Regions from separate parts of the Caulobacter sp. LjRoot300 genome, predicted to be linked through region 2. Evidence: predicted binding sites of a transcription regulator. Region 2 holds the regulator's gene; the other holds the start of a gene.
What was found. The regulator HrcA, encoded in region 2, represses chaperone genes, less so after heat shock. The targets are predictions, from matches to a motif close to GTTAGCANTCNNNNNNNNNGANTGCTAAC.

Region 1: groES (co-chaperone GroES) is a predicted target of HrcA. The motif match lies at 2,518-2,546, and genes of this name have one in related genera.

Annotation. Positions count from the first base shown of each region.
Region 1 is NZ_CAXUSA020000004.1:203,736-210,932, reverse strand. Features, by position in the region: gene ACSQ2G_RS15385 (peptidylprolyl isomerase) at 104-769, opposite strand; gene ACSQ2G_RS15380 (DUF4345 family protein) at 939-1,400, opposite strand; gene ACSQ2G_RS15375 (VOC family protein) at 1,542-1,967, opposite strand; gene ACSQ2G_RS15370 (protease inhibitor I42 family protein) at 1,967-2,389, opposite strand; gene groES (co-chaperone GroES) at 2,607-2,897, shown strand; gene groL (chaperonin GroEL) at 2,953-4,599, shown strand; gene ACSQ2G_RS15355 (LysR family transcriptional regulator) at 4,671-5,615, opposite strand; gene ACSQ2G_RS15350 (MBL fold metallo-hydrolase) at 5,712-6,587, shown strand; gene ACSQ2G_RS15345 (nuclear transport factor 2 family protein) at 6,589-6,987, shown strand; gene ACSQ2G_RS15340 (hypothetical protein) at 7,134-7,197, shown strand, end outside.
Region 2 is NZ_CAXUSA020000002.1:862,888-870,084, reverse strand. Features, by position in the region: gene hemW (radical SAM family heme chaperone HemW) at 1-171, opposite strand, end outside; gene rdgB (RdgB/HAM1 family non-canonical purine NTP pyrophosphatase) at 346-951, opposite strand; gene ACSQ2G_RS09355 (glutathione S-transferase N-terminal domain-containing protein) at 979-1,569, shown strand; gene ACSQ2G_RS09350 (DUF2975 domain-containing protein) at 1,908-2,441, shown strand; gene ACSQ2G_RS09345 (helix-turn-helix domain-containing protein) at 2,465-2,695, shown strand; gene rph (ribonuclease PH) at 2,856-3,572, opposite strand; gene hrcA (heat-inducible transcriptional repressor HrcA) at 3,686-4,762, shown strand; gene grpE (nucleotide exchange factor GrpE) at 4,771-5,406, shown strand; gene ACSQ2G_RS09325 (low molecular weight protein-tyrosine-phosphatase) at 5,495-5,965, opposite strand; gene msrA (peptide-methionine (S)-S-oxide reductase MsrA) at 6,064-6,582, shown strand; gene dnaN (DNA polymerase III subunit beta) at 6,743-7,197, shown strand, end outside.

The sequences.
Region 1 (7,197 bases), on a different contig from region 2:
GCTTCGCCGAGCTTGTCCGGGATGACAGCTTTTTTCAGAGCAAATCTATAGGCGATAGCCCTGTGGCCGGTGGAGGGGGGCGCCAATCCGGTGGGGGCTCGCTTCAGAGCTTCGGCGGGGCCGTCACGTCCGGTCCCGTCGGGGCCGCGACGCGGCGGGCCGAGGTGATCGGCACCGGCGGGTCGAGGATCTGGCCCTTCATCACCGGATTGATCGCCTTGCCGGGCGTCGGCAGGGCCAGGATCTTCTTGGCCACGTCCATCCCCTGGACCACGCGGCCGAAGGCGGCGAAGCCGAGGTTGTCGCCGGTTCCGGCCGGATTGGCGTCCAAATAGGGCGCGTCGCCGATGCAGATGAAGAAGTCCGAGGTGGCCGTGCCCGGCGCGGTGCGGGCGATCGAGACCGTTCCGTCGACATGCTTCAGCCCGGTCTGGCTGGTGGGCTCGTGGGCGACCGGCGGCAGGGCGCCGACGTTCTGCAGCCCGCCCTGGATCAGGCCGTAGTCCACCGCTCCCGGCGCCCGCGAGGCCCGGAAGAAGGTCGCCTTGTCGTAGAGCTTCCTGTCGACATAGCGCAGGAAGTTGGCGGTGGTGATCGGCGCCTGGGCCACGGCCAGCTCGATGACGATCCGACCCTGCGGGGTGTCGAGGGCGACATAGACCGGCGGCTTGGGCGCCGGAGCCGGGGTCGTCTGGGCGGCGGCCGGGAAGGCGGCCAGCAGGCCGGCGCCGACCAGGATCTCGCGGCGGAGGAGGGGGCGTTGGGTCATGGGGGGAAGCCTAACAGGTCCTCCCCCCATGGGGGAGGTGTCGGCGCAGCCGACGGAGGGGGGATTGGCCTGTGGCCAGCAGGATCGTAATCGGCGGTCCCAGAACTCCCCCCACCGATCGCTGCGCGATCGCCTCCCCCACAGGGGGAGGACCTTCGCGGGGCAGGTCTCAGACCAGCATCCCGTGCCCGCGCAGCACCACCAGCCGGCCGGGGTTGAAGAACGGCAGGGACAGGGTGACGGCGATCATCACCTCGAAGACCAGGCTGCCCAGGTTGAAGCGGCCGCGCGCCCGGTCGACCAGGGCCGAGACCGCGCGGCCCAGGGCCGCGCCGGCCCAGGCCATGGCCAGGGCGAAGGCCATGGCCGCCCCGACATGCGACTGGTAGCCCAGGAACAGGGCCGCGGCGGCGTGCGACAGGATCAGCAGGCCGCCCAGGGCCCGGCCCTCGGTCTTGCCCGCGATCCGGGCGCTCGCGGCGGGCGTGGCCTCGTCGCCGTCGCCGGCGTCGTCGTCCAGGGCGGTCAGGCCGAGAACCGCGCCGGGCCGGACCAGGGTCAGGCCGCCCAGCACCCCGCCGATCACGCAGGCGATCATCGCCAGGACGAGGGCAAGGCCGTAGCTCGAAATCGTCACGCCGATCTGGTCTCCAACCGCTTTTCGGGGGCCCTAGAGCAAGCCGCGCGATACAGGAATCGCACGGCTTGCTCTAGATTTTTGTTTTCGCATCGCTTTCGCGGAAAACCGGCATCCACTTTTCCGCGCGATGCTCTAGGCGGGCGCATGGCAGACGGCCTCGACATTGCGGCCGTCCGGGTCGAGCACGAAGGCTCCATAGTAGTTGGGGTGATAATGCGGCCGAACCCCGGGAGGCCCGTTGTCCGCGCCGCCGGCCGCCAGGGCCGCGGCGTGGAAGGCGTCCACTTGGGCCCGCGTCGCGGCGACGAAGGCGATGTGCATGGGGGCCGCGCTGATCGGCGCCTGCGGCGTCTCGGCGCCGGCGATCCAGAAGCTGGGCTTGCCGGCCTGGTGGCTTCGGCCGTCGGCCCGCGGGCCGTAGCCCATATAGGCGACCGTGCCGCTCTCCTCGGCGCTGACATGGTGCACGATCTCGATGTCCAGCGGCGCGAAGACCGCGTCGTAGAACGCCTTGCACGCGGCGACGTCGCGAACGGTCAGGCTGACATGGTCGATCATCAGCGCACCCTGACCTTGAACACCGCCTTGCGGTCGCCGGGCTTGTCCGGCTCCCAGGGGCGCTTGAAGGTGAAGACCAGGTCGGTCCGGCCGCGACCGGCCCCCTGGTAGCTGTAGGCGGTGGTCAGCCGCCCGCCGGGCAGGCCGGGAGAGGCGGCGACGTCCTGGCTGGAGCCGCCGCCCAGCACCAGGGGCGAGGCCTCGCGGTCCAGCCGCCACGCGTAGCCGGTCCCGGCGTTCGACGACAGCCGCACCTCCAGGCGCTGGCCGCGCGCCAGCGCGACCGGGCCGGCGTCGGCCTCGGTGACCACCCGCGGCGCGGGCGGCGCGGCGGTGGCGCAGGCGGCCAGCCCGGCCGAAAGGGTCAGAAGGCCGATCAGGGCCAGGGCCGGGGCCAGGTTCGAGGCGTTCATCGTCTTCATGCCGCCGTCTTCCTCCCTATCTATGTCCGTCGCCGGACCGGCGCCGGTCCCGGGGCGGGTTCGCCCACAGGAAATCGGCGACCGTCGTCCTTGACTCACCCCGCCGCCGGTCCTAACTCCTGCCCGGCGTTGGCACTCGATGGGAGCGACTGCTAACAGCGACGCTCCCCGCTTGCCGACGGACCTTAAATGAAACCGTCCCGACGGAGAACGAGTCATGAAATTTCGCCCTCTCGGCGACCGCGTCCTGGTGAAGCGTGTCGAAGAAGAAACCAAGACCAAGGGCGGGATCATCATCCCCGACACCGCCAAGGAAAAGCCGCAGGAAGGCGAAGTCGTCGCCGTCGGCCCCGGCGCCCGCAACGACAAGGGCGACATCGTCGCCCTGGACGTGAAGGCCGGCGACCGCATCCTGTTCGGCAAGTGGTCCGGCACCGAAGTGAAGGTGGACGGCCAGGATCTGCTGATCATGAAGGAAAGCGACGTCCTGGGCATCGTCGAGGCGTAAGCCCGACCTGTCCTCCGCTTTCGACTCCAAGTTTCTCTTTTAGAAGGGCTCTCAAATGGCCGCTAAAGACGTCTATTTCTCCTCCGACGCGCGCGACAAGATGCTGCGCGGCGTCAACATCCTCGCCAACGCGGTGAAGGTGACCCTGGGCCCCAAGGGCCGCAACGTCGTGATCGAAAAGTCGTTCGGCGCCCCGCGCTCGACCAAGGACGGCGTCTCGGTCGCCAAGGAAATCGAACTGGCTGACAAGTTCGAGAACCTCGGCGCGCAGATGATCCGCGAAGTCGCGTCCAAGACCAACGACAAGGCCGGCGACGGCACCACCACCGCCACCGTGCTGGCCCAGGCCATCGTCCAGGAAGGCCTCAAGTCGGTCGCCGCCGGCATGAACCCGATGGACCTGAAGCGCGGCATCGACAAGGCCGTCCACGTCGTCGTCGACTCCATCAAGGCGTCGTCGAAGAAGGTCACCACCAACAACGAGATCGCCCAGGTCGGCACCATCTCGGCCAACGGTGACAAGGACGTCGGCGAGATGATCGCCAAGGCCATGGACAAGGTCGGCAACGAAGGCGTCATCACCGTCGAGGAAGCCAAGACCGCCGAGACCGAACTCGACGTCGTCGAAGGCATGCAGTTCGACCGCGGCTACCTGTCGCCGTACTTCATCACCAACGCCGACAAGATGGAAGTCCAGCTCGAAGAGCCGCTCATCCTGCTGTTCGAAAAGAAGCTGTCGTCGCTGCAGCCGCTGCTGCCGGTGCTGGAAGCCGTCGTCCAGTCGGGCCGTCCGCTGGTGATCATCGCCGAGGACGTCGAGGGCGAAGCCCTGGCCACCCTGGTGGTCAACAAGCTGCGTGGCGGCCTGCGCGTCGCCGCCGTCAAGGCTCCGGGCTTCGGCGATCGCCGCAAGGCCATGCTGGAAGACATCGCCATCCTGACCGGCGCCCAGGTCGTCAGCGAAGACCTCGGCATCAAGCTCGAGAACGTCTCGCTCGACATGCTGGGCAAGGCCAAGAAGGTCTCGATCACCAAGGACGACACCACCATCGTGGACGGCGTCGGTGAGAAGTCGGCCATCGAGGCCCGCATCTCGCAGATCAAGAAGCAGATCGAGGACACCACCTCGGACTACGACAAGGAAAAGCTGCAAGAGCGTCTGGCCAAGCTGGCCGGCGGCGTGGCGGTCATCCGCGTCGGCGGCTCGACCGAAGTCGAGGTGAAGGAAAAGAAGGACCGCGTCGACGACGCCCTGAACGCGACCCGCGCGGCCGTGGAAGAAGGCATCGTCCCCGGCGGCGGCGTGGCTCTGCTGAAGGCTTCCAAGGCCCTGGCGACCCTGGTCGGCGACAATGACGACCAGACCGCCGGCATCGCCATCGTCCGTCGCGCCCTGCAGGCTCCGATCCGCCAGATCGCCGAGAACGCCGGCGTCGAAGGCTCGATCGTGGTCGGCAAGGTCCTCGAAAGCGACTCGGCCACCTTCGGCTTCAACGCCCAGACCGAGCAGTATGTCGACCTGATCACCGACGGCGTCATCGACCCCGCCAAGGTGGTCCGCACCGCCCTGCAGGACGCCGCCTCGGTGGCCGGCCTGCTGATCACCACCGAAGCCGCCATCGTCGAGGCGCCCAAGAAGGGCGGCGGCGCCGGCGGTCCTCCCGGCGGCGGCATGGGCGGCATGGGCGACATGGACTTCTAAGAAGTCCGGTCAGCTCAAGCTGAACGAAATGAGGAGGGCGGGGCCGAAAGGTCCCGCCCTTTTTCTTTTGGCTATTGCGCTTGCGTCCGACGCCGCTCCCACGCGGCCAGGATGTCGAGAAAGGCCGTGACCCGGGCGCGCCGAAAGCGGGTGGCGGGCGTGACGGCGTAGATCCCGCCGCTCTCGAGGCTCCAGGCGGGCAGCACGCGCGCCAGGCGGCCGCTGGCCAGGTCGGCTTGCACCGCATAGTCCGGCAGGACCGAGAGGCCCACGCCGGCCCGCACCGCCTCCAGAACCCCCAGGGTGGCGTCGATCGCCAGCGCCGCCGACACCCGCACCGACCGCTGCTGGCCTTCGCCGTTGGAAAAGGTCCAGCCCAGCGGGTCGCGCAGGACGCTGTTGGCGACGAAGGGCAGGCCGGCGACCTGGCCGGGCTCGGCGTCGTCGCCGAGGCGGGCCGCCAGGGCCGGGCTGGCGACCAGGATCTGCTGGAAGGATCCGATCCGCCGCGCCCGCAAGGCGCTGTCGGTCAGCCAGCCGACCCGGATCGCCAGCTCCATGTCCTTTTCGACCGGATCCAGGGTCCGGTCGCTGATCACCAGGTCGGCGGTGCAGGCGGGAAACCGCCGGTGGAACTCGGCGATCGCCGGGACGACGACGGCGACGCCATAGTCGAACGGCGCGGTCAGCCGCAGCATGCCGGTCGGCGCGCGGTCGTCGGCCTCGAGACCGTCGAAGGCCTCCTGGGCCTCGGACAGCACGCGGGCGCAACGTTCGTAGAAGGCGCGGCCCTCCTCGGTCGGCCGCACGCTGCGGGTGGTGCGGACCAGCAGGGTGGTCTCGAACGCGCGCTCGAGCTTGGCGACCTGCTGGCTGACCACCGCCTTGGTGATGCCCAGCCGATCGGCCGCCGCCGTGAACGAGCCGGTTTCGACCACCTCGGCGAAATAGGCCATGCGCTTGAGATTGTTGAGGCCGCGATCGGCGCCGTCCCGGTGATTGTATGTCTGTGACATACGATCAGTGTATTTTCCCGACCTTCGCAGCGCAATCGGCCGGGCGCATCCTGCGGGCGGATCAGGAGCCCCCTCATGCCCACCCGGAGACTGATGATGACGATGATCGCAGGCGGCGCCGCCGCAACCCTCGCCGGCCAAGGCGACGCCCTGGCCGCCGGCGTCACGCTCGACTGGAAGGCCTTCCCCGCCGGGGAGACCGGCTTCTTCCGCGCGCCGGTCCTGGTCTGGGGCCCCAAGGAGGCCGTGCTGATCGACGGCGGCTTCACCCTGCCCGACGGCCGGGCGCTGGCCGACGCCGTCAAGGCCACGGGCCGCCAGCTGACGACCGTCTATGTCAGCCAGAGCGACCCGGACTACTATTTCAGCCTGGGACCGATCAAGGCCGCCTTCCCGGACGCCAAGGTGCTGGCCGCCTCGGACACCATCGCGGCGATCCAGGCCAGCGTCGAGAAGAAGCTGGCCACCTGGGGTCCGCAGCTGGGCGACAACGGCCCCAAGACCCTGGCCGACATCGTCATGCCGACCGCCTTCGACGGCGATCACCTGACGGTCGACGGCCAGGTCATTCAGATCGTCCCGGTCCAGGGCCTGGCCAATCGCCGCTACCTCTGGGCGCCGTCGCTTTCGGCGATCTTCGGCGGCGTGCTGGTGTTTTCCGGCGTCCATGTCTGGACCGCCGACACGGCGGGCGCCGAGGCCCGCGCGGCCTGGGTCCGGCAGCTGGACGCCATGCTGGCCCGCAAGCCGGCCGTGGTCGTGCCCGGCCACATGACGCTCGCGGCGCCGACCGGCCCGGCGGCGCTGACCTACACCCGCGACTATCTGCTGGCCTTCGAGCAGGAACTGGCCAAGGCCAAGGACTCCGCCGCCCTGATCGCGGCGATGACCGCCCGCTATCCGGACGCCGGCATGGGCGTGGCCCTGCAGATCGGCGCCAAGGTCGCCACCGGCGAAATGAAGTGGGGCTGAGATGACCTCCAACAAGGACGTCATACGCGGCACCTACGAGGCCTCGCCGGCCCAGAAGGGCGAGCGACTGCGGGCGGTGCTCGCGCCCGACGCGTCCTGGACCGAAGCGGCCGGCTTTCCCTATGCCGGGACCTATGTCGGCTTCGACGCCATAGCCGCCAACGTCTTCCAGCGCCTGGCTGCCGAATGGATCGACTACCGCGCCGAGCCGCACACCTATCTCGAGGACGGCGAGCACGTCGCCGCCTTCGGGGTCTATTCGGGCACCTACCGCGCCACCGGCAAGGCCATGACCGCGACCTTCGCCCACCTTTATACGTTCAAGGACGGCCAGATCGTCCGCATGGAGCAGGTGGTGGACAGCGCCATGGCGCTGCGGGCGATGGACCCCCGCGCCTGAGCCTCGGTCCTGGCGAGGCGAGCCTGCTCACCGGTTCCCGCCCCGCTTGTGGATAACCGATCACGGTCGCGTTAACCCGTGCAGCGAAAGCGCGGCGAAGCTCGTTTCTGACTCCGCGGACGCAGGAGGCGTCCAGGAGGCTGGTCATGGCGAGACACGAGATCCACCATTTCCGTAACCGGCGTACCCCCAAGGCCGTCTACATCGTTC
Region 2 (7,197 bases):
GATCGACAGCAGGGTTCGCGGCCCGGTGAGTTCCCGCTGGGCCTTCAGGTCGGCGACGATGGCGTCGGCCAGGGCCACCTGCTCGTCGGTCCGCCCCCGGTCACGCACGACGTTGAAGTCGCAATAGGGGCAGATCCGGGCGCAGTAGGGCCAGTGGACGTAGACGCCCAGAGGGGGGAGGTCGGGAGGGGGCGGTTGGGTGGTCACGCCTCACCCTCGTATGCGTTGTCATCCCGGAAGCGCGCAGCGCTGTCCGGGACCCAGGTGAACCGCACCGCATCCGCCCAGTCCTCTGGGTCCCGGACAGCCCCTGCGGGGCTTCCGGGATGACAGCGATGGGGGCTTCTACTCAAACAGCGCCGCCTTCAGCTTCGCGAACGCCGCGGCCCGGTGGCTCATGGCGTCCTTGGCGGCCGGCTCCATCTCGCCGAAGGTCTGGGTGAAGCCGGCCGGGATGAAGATCGGGTCGTAGCCGAAGCCCCGGTCGCCGCGCGGCGGGAAGGTCAGGGTCCCGTGGACCTCGCCCTGGACGACCACCGCCGGGCCGCCGTTCGGCCAGGCCACGGCCAGGGCGCAGGTGAACCAGGCCGAACGGTCCTGCGAGCCGGTCTCCTCGACCCGCTCGGCGACCTTGTCCATGGCCGAAGCGAAGTCCTTGCCCGGCCCGGCCCAGCGGGCGGAATAGATGCCCGGCGCGCCGTCGAGGGCGGCGACCGAAAGGCCCGAATCGTCGGCCAGGGCGATCTGGCCCGACAGCTCGGCCGCGTGGCGGGCCTTGAGCAGGGCGTTGCCGACGAAGGTGGTCTCGGTCTCGTCGGGCTCGGGCAGGCTCAGGGCCCCGGCCGCCAGCACCTCGAACCGGCCGTCGAGCAGGGCCGCCAGTTCCTTGGCCTTGCCAGGGTTGTGCGTGGCGGCGACAAGCTTCGTTCCAGTTTCCAGCTTCAGCGTCATCGCGCGACTCCTTTCCGGGACAAGACCATGCAGCTTCTCTACTCCCCCATGTCGCCCTTCGCCCGCAAGGTTCGCGTCGCGGCTTTCGAGCTGGGCCTGGCGGATCGGCTGGCGCTGGTGGTGGTCAGTCCCTACACCGACGAGAGCGTGCGGGCGATCAATCCGCTGTCGAAGATCCCCGTGCTGCTGACGCAGGACGGGTCGCCGATCTTCGACTCGCCGGTGATCTGCGAATATCTCGAGCACCTGGCCGGCAGGGCCCTGACCCCCGCCGCGGGTCCCGACCGCTGGGCCGCCCTGACCGTCCAGGCCATGGCCGACGGCATGGGCGACGCGGCCCTGGCCATCGTCCGCGAGCGCCTGCGCGAGGGTCCGCACCGCCAGGATCTGTTCGACCGCCAGGCCGCCGCCCTGGTCGCCGCCCTCGACCTGCTGGAGCGCCAGACGCCGCCGTCCGACCGCTTCGAGATCGGCGAGATCGCGGTCGCCGCCCAGCTGGCCTACCTGGATGTCCGCCAGGTGATGGACTGGCGCGAGGGCCGCCCGAACCTGGCGGCCTGGTACGAAACGGCCAGTCGCCGGAGCGCGATGGTGGCCACGGCGCCACACCTGGCGTAATCCGTTCGGTGAGCGCGATCATTGCTAAAGTTTAATATCGTTTATCGATAAGCGACATTGGCGCTGGCGGAATCGACCCCTATCTTCGGAACCTGGGAGACACGCCATGCCGGCGCGGTCCCGCACCCGACCCGAAGGCCCGCCATGTCCGCCGCCAGACTGATCCGCATCGTCGACGCCGTCGCCACCCGCATGGCCACGCTGACGCTGATCGCCGGTCTGCCGCTGGCCGCCGTGACCTTCGCGATCAAGACGTTCTGACCCGAGGTCCAGCTCGCCTTTGACCGGTCCCGATCCGCCGGGGCATGGTCGGCGTTTCTGCGTGAGGGGAAGAGCGGATGCGCGCCTTGGGGCCTGGCTCGGTATCGAGTTTCCTGAAGATCATCCTGGACGTGATCTATGTGGGCCTGTGGGTCTGGGTCAGCCTGCTGGCGATCTTCACGGTCGCGGTGCTGCTGCTCAGCTTCAATCCCGAACTGATCACCTCGAAACTGCACATCGGCAGCTCGATCGACGAACTGATCAGCAAGGGGCCGCTGTTCGCCGGCGCCCTGGGCGCCTGGGCGCTGCTGTCGGGCGGCTGGATGGTGATCGTCGAGCGCCTGCGGCGGGTGTTCTCCACCCTGACCGCCGGCGATCCGTTCCATCCGGACAATGTCCGCCGCCTGCGGGTGGTGGGCCTAGTCCTGGCCGCCCTGGAGATCGGCCACTACATCTTCGCCGCCCTGGCCAAGTGGCTAGCCCCGGACGCCAAGATCGTCGACGGCTCGTTCAGCCTCAGCGCCTGGTTCCCGGTCCTGGTGGTGTTCGTGCTGGCCGAGGTCTTCCGCGAGGGCGCGCGCCTTCGCCGCGAAGCCGAACTGACAATCTGACGACGCGGAGACGAGAGAACCCCATGGCCATCCGCGTGCAACTGGACCGCATCCTGCTGGAGCGACGGATGTCGCTGACCGAACTGTCGGACCGGGTCGGCGTGACCATCGCCAACCTGTCGATCCTCAAGACCGGCAAGGCCCGCGCCGTGCGCTTCACCACCCTGGACGCCCTGTGCCGCGAACTGGACTGCCAGCCGGGGGATCTGATGACGTATGAGCCGGGGCCGGGCGAGGTTCATGAGGAGGACTGAGGGCCCGCCCTCGCGCTCACCTTTTAGCCGTCATTCCGGGCCTTGTGCCCGGAACCCCTGGTTCAGCCGAGGGTGAGGCGCCTTGGCGCGCCAGCGCGCCCCCCTCCTGCCCATGCGGCGGACGGAGGGGTCCCGGGCACGAGGCCCGGGATGGCGGAGATTATTTGGACACCGCTTCCCGCTGCTTGACGAACAGCTCGCCGATCCCCTTCTCCGCCAGGGCGAACAGGCTCTCGAACTCCGCCCGCGTGAAGCCGCGCTTCTCGCCGGTGGCCTGGATCTCGACGATGTCGCCGGCGTTGGTCAGCACGAAGTTGCTGTCGGCCTCGGCCTGGCTGTCTTCCTCGTAGTCGAGGTCCAGCACCGGGGTGTCCTTGAACACGCCGCACGAGACGGCCGCCACCTGGCCCAGGATCGGATCGGTCTTCAGCACGCCTTCCTCGATCAGGTAGTTGACGGCGATGCGCAGGGCCACCCAGGCGCCGGTGATGGCGGCGGTGCGGGTGCCGCCGTCGGCCTGGATGACGTCGCAGTCCAGGCTGATCTGGCGTTCGCCCAAGGCCTTCATGTCGACCACGGCGCGCAGGGAGCGGCCGATCAGGCGCTGGATTTCCTGGGTGCGGCCGCTCTGCTTGCCCAGGGCGGCTTCACGGCGACCGCGGGTGTGGGTGGCGCGGGGAAGCATGCCGTACTCGGCCGTGACCCAGCCCGCGCCCTTGTTGCGCATCCAGCCCGGGACGCTTTCCTCGACCGTGGCGGTGACCAGCACCTTGGTGTGGCCGAAGCTGACCAGGCACGAGCCTTCGGCATAGCGGTTGACGCCGGTCTCCAGCGTGACTTCGCGCGTTTGGTCGGGGGCGCGTTCGGACGGACGCATGGAACAACTCCGGGGCTTTGCGTGATAGGATGGGGCCGCTTATCCTAACTTCAGCGGGGTCGTCCAATCCCGTCGGAACCTGGGGAGCCCGCCAGGGCGCGTTCGAAGGCTAGATGACACAGCTTTTTTCGGGTTTTTCCGCTCAGACTCCCAGTCTCACCGACCTGGACGCCCGCGCCCGCGACATCTTCCGGCGGGTGGTCGAATCCTATCTCGAAACCGGCGAACCGGTCGGTTCGCGGACCATTTCACGCGGCGGGGTGGCGCTGTCGCCGGCCTCGATCCGCAACACCATGCAGGACTTGGCCCAGCTGGGCCTGCTGGACGCCCCCCACACCAGCGCCGGGCGCATCCCCACCCATGCCGGCCTGCGGATGTTCGTCGACGGCCTGCTGGAGGTGGGCGACATCGGCGAGGAGGAGCGGCGGACCATCGAGTCGCGGCTGTTCGCCCACGGCCGCTCGTTCGAGGAGGCGATGGGCGAGGCCAGCGCCATCCTGTCGGGCCTGGCCGGCGGGGCCGGGGTGGTGGTGGCGCCGGTCCGCGAGGGCGGGGTCAAGCACGTGGAGTTCGTCGCCCTGGGCGCCGACCAGGCCCTGGCGATCATGGTGTTCGACGACGGCACGGTCGAGAATCGGCTGATGAAGCGCGCCGCCGGCGTCACGCCCGCCGCGCTGCAGGAGGCCTCCAACTTCCTCAACGCCCGCCTGCGGGGCCGCACGCTCAACGAGGCCAAGGTCGAGATGGCCGCCGAGCTGGACGCGGCTCGGCGTGAACTGGATACGACGGCGGCGCGTTTGGTCGAGGACGGCCTGGCCGCCTGGAGCGGCGGCGACGACGCCGACCGCGCCCTGATCGTCCGGGGTCGCGCCAACCTGTTGGCCGACACCAGCGCCCGGGAGGACCTGGAGCGCGTGCGGCGGCTGTTCGACGACCTGGAGCAGAAGGGCCAGCTGATCGGCCTGCTGGACGACGTGCGGACCGCCGAGGGCGTGCGCATTTTCATCGGGGCCGAAACGCGACTCTTTTCGCTTTCGGGTTCCTCCCTGATCGCGGCGCCCTATATGACGGGCCGACAGAAGGTGCTGGGGGCGATCGGCGTGATCGGTCCCACCCGCTTAAACTATGCCCGGGTGATCCCGCTGGTGGACTATACCGCCCGCGTGCTCGGCCGGATGATGGACGGATAGAGGACGAGATGACCGACGAACAGACGCCGGCCGAAGACGTGGCCTTCGAGGCCGACCAGGCTTCTTGGGAAGACGCGTCGCAGGAGATCGAGGCGCTGAAGCTGGAAGTGGCCAACCTGAAGGATCAGGCCCTGCGCTACCTGGCCGACGCCGAGAACACCAAGCGCCGGGCCGAGCGCGAGAGCAACGACGCCCGCGCCTACGCCATCCAGAAGTTCGCCCGCGACCTGCTGGGCGTGGCCGACAACCTGTCGCGCGCCACCGCCCACAGCCCGCGCGAGTCGCAGGACGCGGCGGTGACCAACTTCATCATCGGCGTCGAGATGACCGAGAAGGAGCTGCTGGCGGCCTTCGATCGCAACGGCCTCAAGAAGATCGACCCGGGCAAGGGCGAGAAGTTCGATCCCCACCTGCACCAGGCGGTGATGGAGCAGCCCTCGGACGAGGTCTCGGCCGGCGGCGTCGTCCAGGTGCTGCAGGCCGGCTACGAGCTGATGGGCCGCCTGGTCCGCCCGGCCATGGTCGCCGTGGCCGCCAAGGGCTCGAAAGGCCCGGACGCCCCGGCCGAGCCGACGGCGGGCGCGGCGAACCCCTACGCCAGCACCGACGCCGATACCGGCGGGGCTTTCGACACGAAGGCTTGAGGCCGGCCTGAGCTGCAATTTGGTTGTCATCCCGGACAGCGCTACGCGCTTCCGGGATGACAACTTCTGTAGCGTGTAGGGCAAACCCTCAGCCCTCCCCCTCGATCCGATCCGCCAACCCCTTGGCCCCCGCCACGGCGTCGGCCCAGGTCACGTCGAAATCGGCGTCCTCGCCAAGGTAGGGATCGGCCACCGACTTGCCCTGGCGCCCTTCGACCACATCCAGCAACAGCAGCAGCTCGGCCGTCGCGTCGGCCGGCCGCAAGGCCTTCAGGTCCGCCAGGTTGGCGCGGTCCAGGGCGACGACGTGGGTGAACCGGCGGAAGTCGTCGGGCGTCACCTGCCGTCCGCGATAGCCGGAGATGTCGATCCCCCGCCGCAGCGCCACCGCCTGGGCCCGGCGGTCGGGCGGATGGCCGACGTGCCAGGAACCGGTGCCGGCCGAATCGACCTCGACCTCCAGCCCGCGCCGCGTGGCTTCCTGGCGGAAAGCCGCCTCGGCCAGGGGCGAGCGGCAGATGTTTCCCAGGCAGACGAACAGGACGGCGGGTCGCGGCACGGGCAGCCTTTCCAGCAAAAGACCGCGCCGCTTGCGCGCACGGCCGTCAGGCCCAACATGTAGCCTCGCCCACGCTGACGATGAAAGGACATCACCCCATGACCACCGAGACCGCGATCCTCGCCGGCGGCTGCTTCTGGGGCGTCCAGGACCTGCTGCGCCGCTATCCCGGCGTGCTGAAGACCCGCGTCGGCTATTCCGGCGGCGACGTGCCCAACGCCACCTATCGCAACCACGGGACCCACGCCGAGGCGATCGAGATCATCTTCGATCCCGCCGTGATCAGCTATCGCCGGATCCTGGAGTTCTTCTTCCAGATCCACGACCCGACCACCCTGAATCGCCAGGGCAACGACATCGGGCTCAGCTACCGCTCGGCGATCTTCTACACCAGCGAGGAGCAGAAGCGGGTCGCCGAGGAGACCATCGAGGACGTCGAGGCCTCGGGCCTGTGGCCGGGCAAGGTGGTGACCGAGGTGGCTCCCGCCGGCCCGTTCTGGGAGGCCGAGCCCGAGCACCAGGACTATCTGGAGCGGATCCCCAACGGCTATACCTGCCACTTCATCCGCCCGGGCTGGACCCTGCCGACCAAGGCCGAGCGCGCGGCGGCCGTCTAGGCCGGATCGGCTCTGCGCGACGGGGCGCGCATTTCGCCGCACCCCGTCGCGCGCCCCCTCTTCCCCAGCGGCGCGATTACGCTAATGTCGCAAGTCCATTCATTGCGGGGCCGCGGGGGATTCTCTCTGTCGGCGGCGGCCCTGGGACCTGGACCGAGATATGAAGCTTACCATCGAGCGGGCGGCGCTGCTGAAGGCGCTGGGTCACGTGCAGAGCGTCGTTGAGCGCCGCAACACCATCCCGATCCTGTCGAACATCCTGCTGTCGGCCGATCGCGACACCCTGTCGTTCTCGGCCACCGACCTGGACATGGAGATCATCGACGAGGGCCTGGCCCAGATCGACGTGCCCGGCCAGATCACCGCCCCGGCCCACACCCTGTATGAAATCGTCCGCAAGCTGCCCGACGGCTCGGACGTCTCGCTCAGCTTCAGCGGCGACGACCCGCGCCTGGTGATCCAGGCCGGCCGCTCGCGCTTCAACTTGCCGGTGCTGCCGGCCGGCGACTTTCCGGTGATGAGCAGCGACGGCCTGTCGGGCCGCATCTCGGTCGACACCAACGAGCTGATCCGGCTGATCGACAAGACCCGATTCGCGATCTCGACCGAAGAGAC